Regions from separate parts of the Pseudarthrobacter sp. S6 genome, predicted to be linked through region 1. Evidence: riboswitches for the same ligand, from Rfam matches in the RefSeq annotation. Region 1 holds a riboswitch; the other holds the start of a gene.

Region 1 (5,937 bases):
CGCTGGAGCTGTCCCAGAGCCTGCGGAGCCCGGCACTGGATGCCGGGGTAACCGCTTTTACCAACATCGGCGGGGGCATTGGCATGCCCATCCTGGCCAGCATCCTGACCGGCTGGCTGACGTTCCTCAGCCGGACCTGGCGTCCGATCATCCTGGTGGGCGGTGCCGCGGCTGTCTCCACAGTGGCTACCACTGTGGGCAAGCGCTTGGTTGGCCGTACCCGCCCGGACCACTCCGAAGCGGTCCCGCCCTTCGAGACTTCGCCGTCCTTTCCCAGCGGCCACACCCTGAACACGACGGTGGTGATCGGCGTCGTGGTGTACGTCATGTGCCTGCAGTTCGAAATGCTGTCGGCGCGCATCACTGCCATCACCGCCGGGGTGATCTTCATCATCGCCATGGGCCTGAGCAGGGTGTTCCTGGGCCACCACTGGCTCACGGATGTGATGGCCGGCTGGTTCCTGGGCCTTGCCTGGGTTGGCATCGTGATCCTGGCGCACCGGCTCTTCCACGTGCTGCGGAAACGCGAGCACGCGGGCCCGGCGCCGACGTTCGAACACCCAGTCCTGCGGGATGATCCGTCGAGCTGATTCCCGGCCTGAGGCTGCCCGCGTGGGTGATAGTTTTGACGCATGCGCACTCTCGTTGTGGACCACCCGCTGGTCGCCCATAAACTCACCGTCCTGCGGGACAAGAACACTCCGTCGCCGGTCTTCCGGCAGCTGACGGAAGAGTTGGTGACCCTTCTGGCCTACGAAGCCACCCGCGAGGTCCGCACCCAGCCGGTCACCATTGAGACGCCGGTCAGCACCACCGTGGGCACCGCTTTCACCAAGCCCACGCCGCTGGTGGTTCCCATCCTGCGCGCCGGGCTCGGCATGCTCGAGGGCATGACCAAACTGGTCCCCACCGCTGAGGTGGGCTTCCTGGGCATGGCCCGCGACGAGGAAACTTTGGACATCATCACCTACGCGGAGCGGCTCCCGGAAGACCTGACGGACCGGCAGATCTTTGTGCTGGATCCCATGCTTGCCACCGGCGGAACCCTGCGCGAAGCCATCAAGTTCCTGTTCAAGCGCGGCGCCTCAGACGTCACGTGTATCTGCCTCCTGGCCGCGCCGGAAGGCCTGGCCAAGCTCGAAGAGGAGCTCGCCGAGGCGAACGTCACCATCGTCCTGGCGTCCATCGACGAACGGCTCGACGAGAAGTCCTACATTGTTCCGGGGCTCGGCGACGCCGGCGACCGCCTGTACGGCATTGCCGGCTAGTTATGCGCTGCTCCAGAATTTAGGTCTTCCGCTTTCCCGCCGCCGCAGTTAACGTGTGGCCGAGGGAAGGCCTCCGCTTCGTCCAGCTGACCCCGCCGGGTTCCGCCTGCTCCATCTGTCTCGGCGAGGGCCTCAATGACGCCCCTCCAGGCACGGCGCCAAGCCTGCAGATGGTGGTCAGTGACATCCAGGCCGCCCACGACCACCTCAAGGGCAAGGGGGTGGAGGTCAGCGACATTGACGTGCAGGGCTGGGGGGCACTTCGTCTACTTTGCGGATCCCGACGGCAACAAGTGGGCGGTGCAGTACATCCCGGGCCGTGACGCCTAAGCCCGTGGCGTGTGAGGCAAAATAGGCAGCATGAACATCCCCACACCTGCCGCCACACGAACACCTGCCGCCACACGAACACCTGCCGCCACACGAACACTGACCTGTCGTGCCGTCCTTTTCGATATGGACGGCACTTTGGTGGACTCCACGGCAGTGGTAGAAGAGGTATGGGGAGAATTCGCCGCCAAGTATGGTCTGGACATCGCCGAAATCCTGCGCACTTCGCACGGCATCCAGGCCGCGGATACGGTGCGCCGGTTCGCGCCGGCCGGAGCCGACGTTGTGGCGCTCACTGCCGAACTCGGCGCCGTGGAAAGGGTGCGGACTTCCGGTATCGTCGCGTTGCCTGGGGCTGCCGAGCTGCTTCGAAGCCTCCCGGCCGAGGCCGTGGCACTGGTGACCTCAGCGGACAGGACCCTTGCAGACATCCGCATGGACGCCGCGGGACTCGCCATGCCAGCCACGGCCGTGACGGCGGAACTGGTCACACGGGGCAAGCCGCACCCGGAAGGGTACCTGAAGGCAGCCGGGCTGCTGGGCGTGCAGCCGGCGGACGCCCTTGTGTTCGAGGATGCACCCGCCGGAATTGCGGCAGGTGTTGCCGCGGGGATCCGGACTGTGGCCGTGGGCCCCAACACAGGCGCATTGCCGGCAGGAGTGCTCCACATCCCGGACTACGGTGCAGTGACAGTCTCCGTTGAACCGGACGCCGCGGGCCGGCAGATCATTTCTTTCCGGCTTTGACGCCGGCCTTTAACGCCGGCAGATCAGCTTCGTGATCCGCTGGCGCAGCTCAGCGACGCCGGCCGCCGCCGCCGCTCAGCCGGCCTAGTACCAGTTGTGCGACAGGTGGAAGTTCAGGGCGCCGCACGGTGACTGGTAGCGCTCCTGGATGTAGTTCAGGCCCCAGTTGATCTGCGTGCGGTAGTTGGTGAGGTAGTCCCCGCCAGCGCTCGCCATCTTCTCAGCGGGCAACGACTGGACGATGCCGTACGCGCCGCTGCTGGCGTTGGTGGCCGTGGTGGTCCAGTCGGATTCCTTGGTCCACAGCGTCTGCAGGCACTGCATCTGGTCAGCGGACCAGCCGTAGGTCTCCAGTTGACCGGCGGCGTAGGCCTGGGCTCCTGCGGGGTCGTTGACTGCCACAACAGGTGCCGGGACAGGCTCGGGAGCCGGCGCCGGGACGGCCTCGGGAGCCGGCGCCGGGACGGCCTCGGGAGCCGGCGCCGGGACGGCCTCCGGGGCAGGTGCGGGGGCAGGTGCCGGTTCGGCAGCCTGGGGCGCGACGTTGATCTCGGCCGGTGCAGCTCCCGGGGCGGCCGGGGTCTGGATCTGGGCTGCTTCGAAGCTCAGCTTCGACTGGGCGCTGGCTTCTTCGGCGGACTGGTCCGCGCTGGCTGCAAGCGACGCGGATTCGGAAGCGTGTGCTGCGGCGCTGACGCCCACCAGGAGGGCGCACGCCGTCGCAAACACGGCGACGCGCTGGCCCACGGAGGGAATCCGGGCCGCCTTGGACAGTGGGGACATAGCTGCACCGACGCGGGTCTGCTTGCGGCGGCGGTTGGACTGTGGGTCGCCCTGCGGGCGTGTTTCTACCTTGAATTCAGACATGGTGGATCGCCTCTCACACCTGCGGAGTTAGCTGTCGGGTTCGGATGAGGGCATCCGGCCACACGGCACAATCACGTGTTGGCTTAACCCCAAAGGGCACTTGGTGCCCGGGACGGTGGGTCCCCCGCCTCTGCCTCTGAAACGGGAATCCGGGAAGCGGCAGAGCTTGGCGTCATCCGGATATGCGGCCCGAACGGGATCCGCACCTGTTCGACGGTACAGGAGCTGGAAGCTTAAGTCACATTTCGGTAACAGGAATCACGACGACGGTGTGTCGCCTTGCTGTGCTCGCGCTTCAGCTGGTTGCGCCACCGCACCGGCTGGGAGGAGTAAGGCGAACTCTGTCCGCCCGGCCCGCGATGTCACGGCCACGCTACCGCCGTGCGCCGCCATGATGGACTGGACAATGGACAGGCCCAGGCCGCTGGTGCCCTCCGATGCCCCGGAGCCCGAGGCCGGTGCCGTGCCCTTGCGGGCCGCGTCTGCGCGGGCAAACCGGGAGAAAATGTGGTCCACGAACTCCGCAGGGATGCCGCCGCCGTCGTCCGTTACCGTCACCGCTGCGCTGCCATCGGCAGATCTCGTAACGGCGGTGACCACGGTGGTCCCGGGCGGCGTGTGCTTGCGCGCATTCGAGAGCAGGTTGACCAGCACCTGACGCAGTTGGGAAGCATCACCGGTGACGGCGAGCGGTTCGTCAGGCAGTTCAAGGCGCCAGCGGTGGTCCGGGGCTATGACTTTCTCGTCACTGACGGTTTCGATGACAAGCTGTGTGAGGTCCACCTCACTGAGTTTCAGGGGCTGCCCCTCATCGAGCCGGGCCAGCAGGAGCAGGTCCTCCACCAGGGTGGTCATGCGTTCGGACTGGCTCTGGACCCGCGCCAGGGATTTCCGGCCGTCCGGCGTGAAGTCCTCGGTCATCCGCATCAGCTCCGTGTAGCCGCGGATGGCGGTCAGCGGGGTGCGCAGTTCGTGGGACGCGTCCGCAACGAACTGCCGCACCTTGGTCTCGCTCCGCTGCCGCGCCTCGAGTGCGTTGGCGACGTTATCCAGCATCAGATTGAGGGCGTGTCCTACGCTGCCCACTTCGGTTCCGGGGTTGGAGTTCGACGGCGGGACGCGCACCGCGAGTGCCACCTCGCCCGCATCCAGCGGGAGCCGGGCCACCCGGGTTGCAACCTCGGAAAGCTGCTCCAACGGCTTCATGGTGCGCCGGATGAGCACGGTTCCTGCCAGCCCGATCAGCGACAGGCCGCCAAGGGAAACGAACACAAAAGTCCAGACCAGCGACGTCAGCGTGCTCTCCTTGGCAGCGAGCGGAAGTCCCGTGACCAGGATATCGCCGTAGCCGGTGTCCACGGCCACAATCCGGTAATCCCCGTTGGACAGCGAACGGTCCACAGGAAAGCCGGTCCGGGTCAGCGCCAGCAGGGTTTGCTTATCTTCCGGGTCGAGCGCCAGGCGTGCGGTGTCCGAGTTCAGGAAGCCGCCGCTGGGGATCTGGCCGTCCAGAATCCGCGCATTCAGCGTTCCCACGCTCTGCCCGCGGGCGTCGAGCGGGTCTGTCCGGCCGTTGAATCCGCCCAAACCCGGACGGCCAGGACCGTTCGAGAGTTTGGCGGCCTGGCTCAGTTGTTCATCCAGCTGGCCGGTCAGAAAGTTGTCCATGGAAGTGTAACTGAACAGGCCCACAGCGCCGCAGATGGCCACCAGCAGTGCCATGGCCAACAGGATCAGTCGCGTGCGCAGATGCCACGTGTCAGGTTTCAGCCAGCTCCGGGCCGGTGTTGGGGTTGCTCGCGGTGAGGACATGGCCTAGTCCGCCGGCTTGATGACGTATCCGGCGCCGCGAACAGTGTGGATCATGGGCGGATGTACGGCATCCACTTTCTTTCGCAGATATGAGATGTAGAGTTCCACGATGTTGGCCTGGCCGCCGAAGTCGTAATTCCAGACGCGGTCAAGGATCTGGGCCTTGCTGATGACGCGTTTAGGATTCTCCATGAGGTACCGGAGCAGTTCGAACTGGGTGGCCGTGAGCTGGAGGTCATCGCCCGCACGGGTCACGTCGCGGGTGTCGATGTTGAGGACAAGATCGCCCACCACAAGTTCGGCTGTGTCCATCGCCGCAACGCCGGACCGTTGGACCAGGCGGTGCAGCCGCAGCAGGACCTCCTCCATGCTGAACGGCTTGGTCACGTAGTCGTCCCCGCCGGCCGCGAGACCCAGGATCCTGTCCTGGACGGCGTCCTTGGCGGTCAGGAAAAGCGCAGGCACCTCCGGGGCGAAGGTGCGGATCCTGCCCAGCAGCTCAACGCCGTCGAAGCCTGGCAGCATCACGTCCAGTACCAGGACGTCCGGGCGGAACTCCTTGGCGAGCTTCACGGCCTCGGGGCCATCGGCGGCAACGGCAACAGACCAGCCGGCCATGCGCAGCCCCATGCTCATCAGTTCGGAGAGGCTGGGTTCATCGTCAACCACCAGGGCACGGATGGGGGAGCCGTCCGGGTGGGTCAGTCGCGGAAGGTTGTTGGTCATGGAGTGCGAAGTGGCCATGGGACAACTCTCCGATCATTGAGTTAGCCCGCGCCATGGGGTTCCTGTGCGCACGCTGTGAATCCCAGCCTAGCGAGCTGAGTGCTCAGAGATGGGTGCAGATAATGCACGGGCTGGAGCCGTTTCCGCCGGACAGGCGGCAAAAGGCAGTAAGCAATTTCAGGAAGCC
Region 2 (5,937 bases), 120 kb from region 1:
TTGTCTGCGGCAGTGTTGCCCCGGAGCCCGCTTAGGGGATCCGAACCGGCCACACCAAGTGCGGCGGCATCGTCCCAGGTGTCCACATCGGCCGTGGAGCCGGCCGGAACGGCGACAAGCTGCACGTCCAGACTAGCAAGGAGTGCCCGCACCGACCCATTAATTAATCGTCCTGCGGTTTCCAGTTGGATGACAGATCGTTGTAGCGCGACTGTGCTATAAAAGCCAACCAGCGGCTGGCTGCGGCCATCCTCCGAGACGGCCAACACGCCGTCCGGTTCCCGGCCCGGGTGCTGACCCTCGGAGCTTTCCGCACCGGGGCCTCGTGCACGCAACGCAGCCTTCAGTACCGCCACCGCCTGCCCCACGTTGGGCATGTCGCAGGCCAGCACCAGCGTCAGCGCGGGGCGGCTGCCGTCCGCAGCAGCCAGGGCCGCCAGCCCGGCCGCAATGGCAGCCGCTGGACCGCTAAACGGCGGTTCCTCGCGGCAGCGCAGAAACCCGGCCGGTACTTTCCAGCCAGGCACTTCCCCAGTGTCCGGACCAACTACGACGGCGGCCCGGGCTCCCCCGGCAGCGGCCACGGAGCGGCGCAACAGGGAGTCGCCGTCGTACGTCAGGCTCTGTTTGGGCACACCACCGAGCCGCGACGAACGGCCGCCGGCGAGGATGACGGCATCGAAGTCGAGGGGGTCAGCGTCCACCCACCCAGCTTAACGGTGCGGGGGCTGGAATACTGTGCGGGGCTGGCACTAGCGGCCGGAATTCAGGCGGCCCGTTCCGGCAACAGGAACGGGTCCCAGGCCGGCGTGGGCTTCTCAAGTTCCTTGATCTGCCAGATAGTGCCATGAGGCGGTTCCGGGACAAACCTGAGCTTCCAGCCCATTTCAGCCGGAGTGTGGTCGCCTTTGGTGTTGTTGCAGCGAAGGCAGGCAGCCACCAGGTTTTCCCAGGAGTCGGCGCCGCCACGTGATTTCGGTTGCACATGGTCAATGGTGTGGGCACCTTTACCGCAGTACGCGCACCGGTGACCGTCCCGCCGCAGGACTCCGCGGCGGCTGACCGCAGTGCCCTGGTTGTATCTCGGGCGGATGTAGCGGTTCAGGAGAATCACGGACGGGCGGCCCAGAATCTCCTGGGGCCCCACCACAGGGTCATCGCCTTCGGCAATAACGCTGGCCTTGCCCGTGAGCACAAGCACCAGCGCCCGGCGGAAGGTGACTACCGCCAGCGGTTCATATCCAGCATTCAGAACGAGAGTGCGCATGCACGTACCTCTTCGTGGCCGCACCCGTCAGGGGCACGAGGGCCGGCTGCCCCCGGCATATCCGGGCTATGGATCGACACCACAAGAGTAAACAAAGAATCCCGGGATCAACTAATTTCGGCCGCAGCAGCAGTCACGTGTCGGATCGGGACACGCGTCCGGGTCGCTGCAGCAGCCCTGCCAACAACAAAGGACCCCAGCCGTGAGGCAGGGGTCCTTTGAAGATCGACTTTGGTGCTAGCGCACGCGGATGTAGACCGGTCCTGAACCAACGTTGGCGCTGAACACAACAGTCTGGTTGCCGTTGTAGCCGCCGTGCACGGCTTGTCCGTTACCGGCGTAGACGGCAATGTGGGCAACGCCGGCGCCGCCATCTGCGTAGTACAACAGATCGCCGGGCTGGGCCTCGGCTGCACTAACGGTCGTGCCCAGAGACAGGTAGCCGGCGGGCCAGCCGTGGTAGTTGATACCCACGGCGGCCAGGGCGTTGGTCACCAGCATGGTGCAGTCCTGCGTCACACCCAGCTGGGCGTACGCAGCAGAGAGGATAGCAGCACCCTTGCCGCTGGCAGCTACCGGGGCCGAGGGAGCAGCCGGCGTTGCCGACGCGACCTTGATGGTTGCCGCGGGCTTCGCCGGAGCCGGAGCTTCAATAACCGGCGCGGGAGCTTCGACAACCGGCGCGGGAGCCTCAACAGGAGCCGGCGTGGTGGTCACGGCTGGCTTCTCGTACGAGATGGCAATGGTGGAGGCAGCCGAAATGATGGCAGGCGCGGAAACCCCAACTTCGAGGTTCGAAGCGGAAGCAGCTTCACGCTGGACTCCGGAGTCTGCCGCGTTCGCAGCGATACCACTGGTCAGGACAAGACCGGAGGCAGCAGCGATAACCGCAGCTTGGCGGCCCATGCCGCCGGCGTTGTCGCCGACAGCTTTGGCAATGACAGCCAGCGAGTTGGTCTTGGTGACCTCGGCGCGGTGCCGTGCAACAGTTGCACGTGTAGTCATTAATTTCTCTCTTTCGTTTTCCTCAGGACCGCGTGGGCAGCCCAAGGGCTTTGGACGCGCCGGCATCTTGGGGGTACGCCGGCACGCCCCGAACGGGGATTTAGCGAAAAGTTTCCGGCGAAGAATCCATTCCGTCAGCGCAGGGCTGCAGGAACTGCCGGATGGCGGGAACTACGGGGCCAGCGTGAAGAACGCGGACGAGCCCGTGGATGCCACGGAGTGGAGCAGGGTGCCCTGTGACGGGTTAAGTGCGCTGATCATCATGCCGTTGCCGACGTAAATGCCAACGTGGGCGCCGCCATTCTGCATGACCAGGTCACCGGGAGCCGGTGTGGCGGTGGGCCGCATGGCTGTCCAGGCATTGGTGCGGGGAATGCTGATGCCGGCCTGGGCGTAGACCCACTGCGTGAAGCCTGAGCAGTCCCAGCCGTTGGGAGTGGTGCCGCCCCAGACGTAGGGGTGGCCGATACCGGTGTAGGCAATTGCTGCCAGACCCGAAGCGGCGGCGGAGGAGACAGTGTCAGCGAGCTTGGAGGCGTCGGCGAGCTTGGAGGCCGCGGCCTCGGTTGCCGCAGCACCCTGAGCCCCGGTTTCGGAGGCCGTGGACTGCGCACGGACCGTCTCAACCTTCGGTGCCGGCGTGGTCTTGATCACGGGGCGCTCGAAGGAAACGGTAGCCGTGGGCGCCGCAGTTACGGCAAGTGCCGTCTGCGCGGAACCGGACTCGGTAGAGGCGGAAACACCGGCGGTGGTATCCGCGGCGTTGGCCGGAAGTCCCATGCTCAGGATCAGACCTGATGCAGCTGCGATAACAGCAGCCTGGCGACCTACGGTCCCGGCGTTGGCACTGACCGCCTTGGACACGGATCCCAAGGGGTTGGTGCGAACCGATAGTGCGCGGTGGCGCGCAGAATTATGGCGTGAAGACACGAAGGTAGCCTCTCCCAATGCCTGCGAGGTGAGCTGTCGGATTCGGATGGGAGTCACCCGGCCACGCTGCTTCACAGTGGAAGCTTTGCGACTTAACCCCAAGGCCTTCAGATTCGAAGACCAAAATTGGTTCCCCCGCCCCTGCCAGACGATGTCATGCGAACGGACCTTGAGCGGTGGCAGAGCTAGGCAATCCACTCAAGAACGTCAACTTCGGAAAAGTTGACGCGCTTTAGACGTTACATGAGTTCAGCGCCAATGTCACATTCAGGTCACGGCAGGTCGCGGCGATTCGAGAGTTTGCCATCATTTGATTCAGAGCCAGCCGCTGGGGTCAACGACTTCGCCGTTTACCTGGACCTCGAAGTGGAGGTGGCAGCCCGTGGAGGCGCCCGTGGTGCCGCTGAGGGCAACCACATCGCCGCGGCTGACCGTCTGGCCCATCTTGACGTTGGCGGAGGAGAGGTGGTTGTAAGTGGTTTCAAGGCCATTGCCGTGATCCACCACTACGCGGTTGCCGCCACCGTACTGGTGCCAGCCAACGAAGGTCACGGTGCCGCTGGCAGCAGCCAAGACAGAGGTTCCGCACTGCGCTGCGAAGTCCTGGCCACGGTGGAAGTCGCCGGAGCCGCCGGTGATAGGGCTGACCCGGAATCCGAAGGGAGAGACTGTAGCCAGCTGGGCCAGCGGCGGGCCGAGGCTTCCGGCAGAGGCGGCGCGGGTAATGGATCCCGCGGACTGGGCGCTCAGCAGCTGCTTTAGTTTGCCATCCGGATCACCTTGGGTTACCACGGACGAGCGGCTGAAATCTATTTGGGCGGCGGCTTCGGCCGTGACTTCAGGCTGCGGAGCCGCGGAAACGGCCGACGCGGCCTGGCCGGGTGCCGGAGTTGCCATCACGGGGCCGGTCACAGGAACCGTCACGGTGAGAGCCAGGCCAGTTGCCGCCAGGGCGATGCCGGCCTTCTGGCCCAGGCCACTGGCAGCGGCGAAGTCCGTCATCTGCCGGAAGGGTCCCCGGCGGCGGCGTGCTTCCCGCTGTGGGTCGCGGGGCCTCTCCGCGATGAAATCCTCGGCCACTCTCGGCGCCGAAGCGGGGCCAACCGCGCGACGGCGGCCCCTGGAGTATTGCGTGGTCAAGAATGTTCCTCTCTGGATAGCCTGCGAAGTTAGCTGTCGGATTCGGGTCGGAGAGTTCAAAGACCCGGTCCGCCGTGACAAGCACTTGACGCAGAGATATCCCGTGAGGATCCTTCGCTGGAAGAGGCTTGCTGCTGACGGACTTCACCCCAAGGCAGTCTCGCGACTGCCGGTTGTGGTTCCCCCGCCTCTGCCAGTTGGTGACTCGTGCACCTGATCCGCTGGCAGAGCTCGGCTCCGGACCAGGTAACGCTTTTGTATCGACGCTGCGTTTCAACTATAGGCGATTAAGTTGGACAGTAACAATTCCGTTATCTTTGCGGAACCTGGCGCCATTGCGCTAGGGCGCGGCCCCACGCGAGGGAGCCGACGTCCCGTCAGCGGATGGAAACGAAGACGTGCGATGCCACTTCCGGGGGCAGCTCGAGCGCCCCTTCTATGCCCGGAACCCGCACGGAGATGTACTCCCCCACGCGCTCCAGGGACACCGAGGCGCCGGGCCTGATTCCGCCCTCGTCCAACTGGACCAGCAACTCAGGCTCCACCTGGATGGGCTCGGCCAACCGGCTTACCGTCACGTTCGACGCCGGCCCGTAGGCCTGCATCGCGTCCAGGAGATTAATCACTCCGGCATCAGGCAGCGCCGACGCCGGCCCGCCCAGGGCCGCCAGCCCGGGGATGGGATTGCCGTAGGGAGAATCGGTGGGGTGGTTGAGCAATTCGTAAATGCGCTGCTCAACGCGTTCGCTCATCACATGCTCCCAGCGGCACGCCTCATCGTGGACGTAGGCCCAGTCCAGGCCAATCACGTCCGCCAGGAGCCGTTCCGCCAGCCTGTGCTTGCGCATCACTTCCGTGGCGCGCTTCCGCCCGGCCCCGGTCAGTTCCAGGTGGCGGTCTCCGGAGACCACCACCAGTCCGTCGCGTTCCATCCGGCCGATGGTTTGGGACACGGTGGGGCCGGAATGCCGCAGGCGTTCGGCGATGCGGGCGCGAAGAGCAACGATGTTCTCTTCTTCAAGCTCCAAAATGGTCCGAAGATACATCTCCGTAGTATCGATCAGATCCGTCATCCAGCTCAGCTCCTCGAGCGCAGTACCTTGCGTTGTCCCACCGTATCGCGTCCAGCACCGGCGAGGTCCGGTAAAAAGCTTAGCCTATTTTGAGTTTGTCCGGATAATCCCCGGACGGGGCCCACATGGTCTCATTGGCCGGACTATGACGGTGCCGGTTCCTGCCCACTCGAGGGGTTCAGGCAGAATAAGGGAGGCCCTTAATGCAGTCACTGCCGACTACCGGCCACCCCACCGTCCGGACGTGAGCGACGTCCATGTCGAAATTGGAGCCCCCGTGAGCGAAACCAGCATCACTATTCCTGCCGACCTCTTGCCAAAGGATGGACGGTTCGGCGCGGGACCGTCCAAGGTCAGGCCGGAGCAGCTCGAGGCGCTCTTAGCGGCGTCCAAGACCATCCTGGGCACCTCCCACCGCCAGGCCCCCGTCAAGAACCTCGTAGGCTCCGTCCGTGAAGGCCTCAGCCAGTTCTTCCGCGCCCCCGAAGGCTACGAAGTGGTCCTCGGCGTCGGCGGCTCTAC

What was found. Region 1 has a riboswitch for cyclic di-AMP ahead of ACQCS0_RS04055 (hypothetical protein). Riboswitches for the same ligand answer to the same signal wherever they lie in the genome.
Region 2: it holds a riboswitch for cyclic di-AMP, as region 1 does, so the genes downstream of both, ACQCS0_RS04605 (NlpC/P60 family protein) here and ACQCS0_RS04055 (hypothetical protein) in region 1, are expected to answer to the same signal.

What each region holds. Positions count from the first base shown of each region.
Region 1 covers NZ_CP189581.1:811,789-817,725, forward strand. The annotation lists gene ACQCS0_RS04035 (phosphatase PAP2 family protein) at 1-590, shown strand, start outside; gene upp (uracil phosphoribosyltransferase) at 633-1,268, shown strand; partial or broken gene ACQCS0_RS04045 (VOC family protein) at 1,328-1,598, shown strand; gene ACQCS0_RS04050 (HAD-IA family hydrolase) at 1,629-2,345, shown strand; gene ACQCS0_RS04055 (hypothetical protein) at 2,430-3,212, opposite strand; cyclic di-AMP (ydaO/yuaA leader) riboswitch at 3,218-3,370, opposite strand; gene ACQCS0_RS04060 (HAMP domain-containing sensor histidine kinase) at 3,471-5,024, opposite strand; gene ACQCS0_RS04065 (response regulator transcription factor) at 5,028-5,768, opposite strand.
Region 2 covers NZ_CP189581.1:936,590-942,526, reverse strand. The annotation lists gene mobA (NTP transferase domain-containing protein) at 1-704, opposite strand, end outside; gene ACQCS0_RS04615 (HNH endonuclease) at 767-1,267, opposite strand; gene ACQCS0_RS04610 (NlpC/P60 family protein) at 1,505-2,272, opposite strand; gene ACQCS0_RS04605 (NlpC/P60 family protein) at 2,444-3,136, opposite strand; cyclic di-AMP (ydaO/yuaA leader) riboswitch at 3,207-3,369, opposite strand; gene ACQCS0_RS04600 (peptidoglycan DD-metalloendopeptidase family protein) at 3,518-4,342, opposite strand; cyclic di-AMP (ydaO/yuaA leader) riboswitch at 4,346-4,564, opposite strand; gene ACQCS0_RS04595 (metal-dependent transcriptional regulator) at 4,720-5,415, opposite strand; gene serC (phosphoserine transaminase) at 5,693-5,937, shown strand, end outside.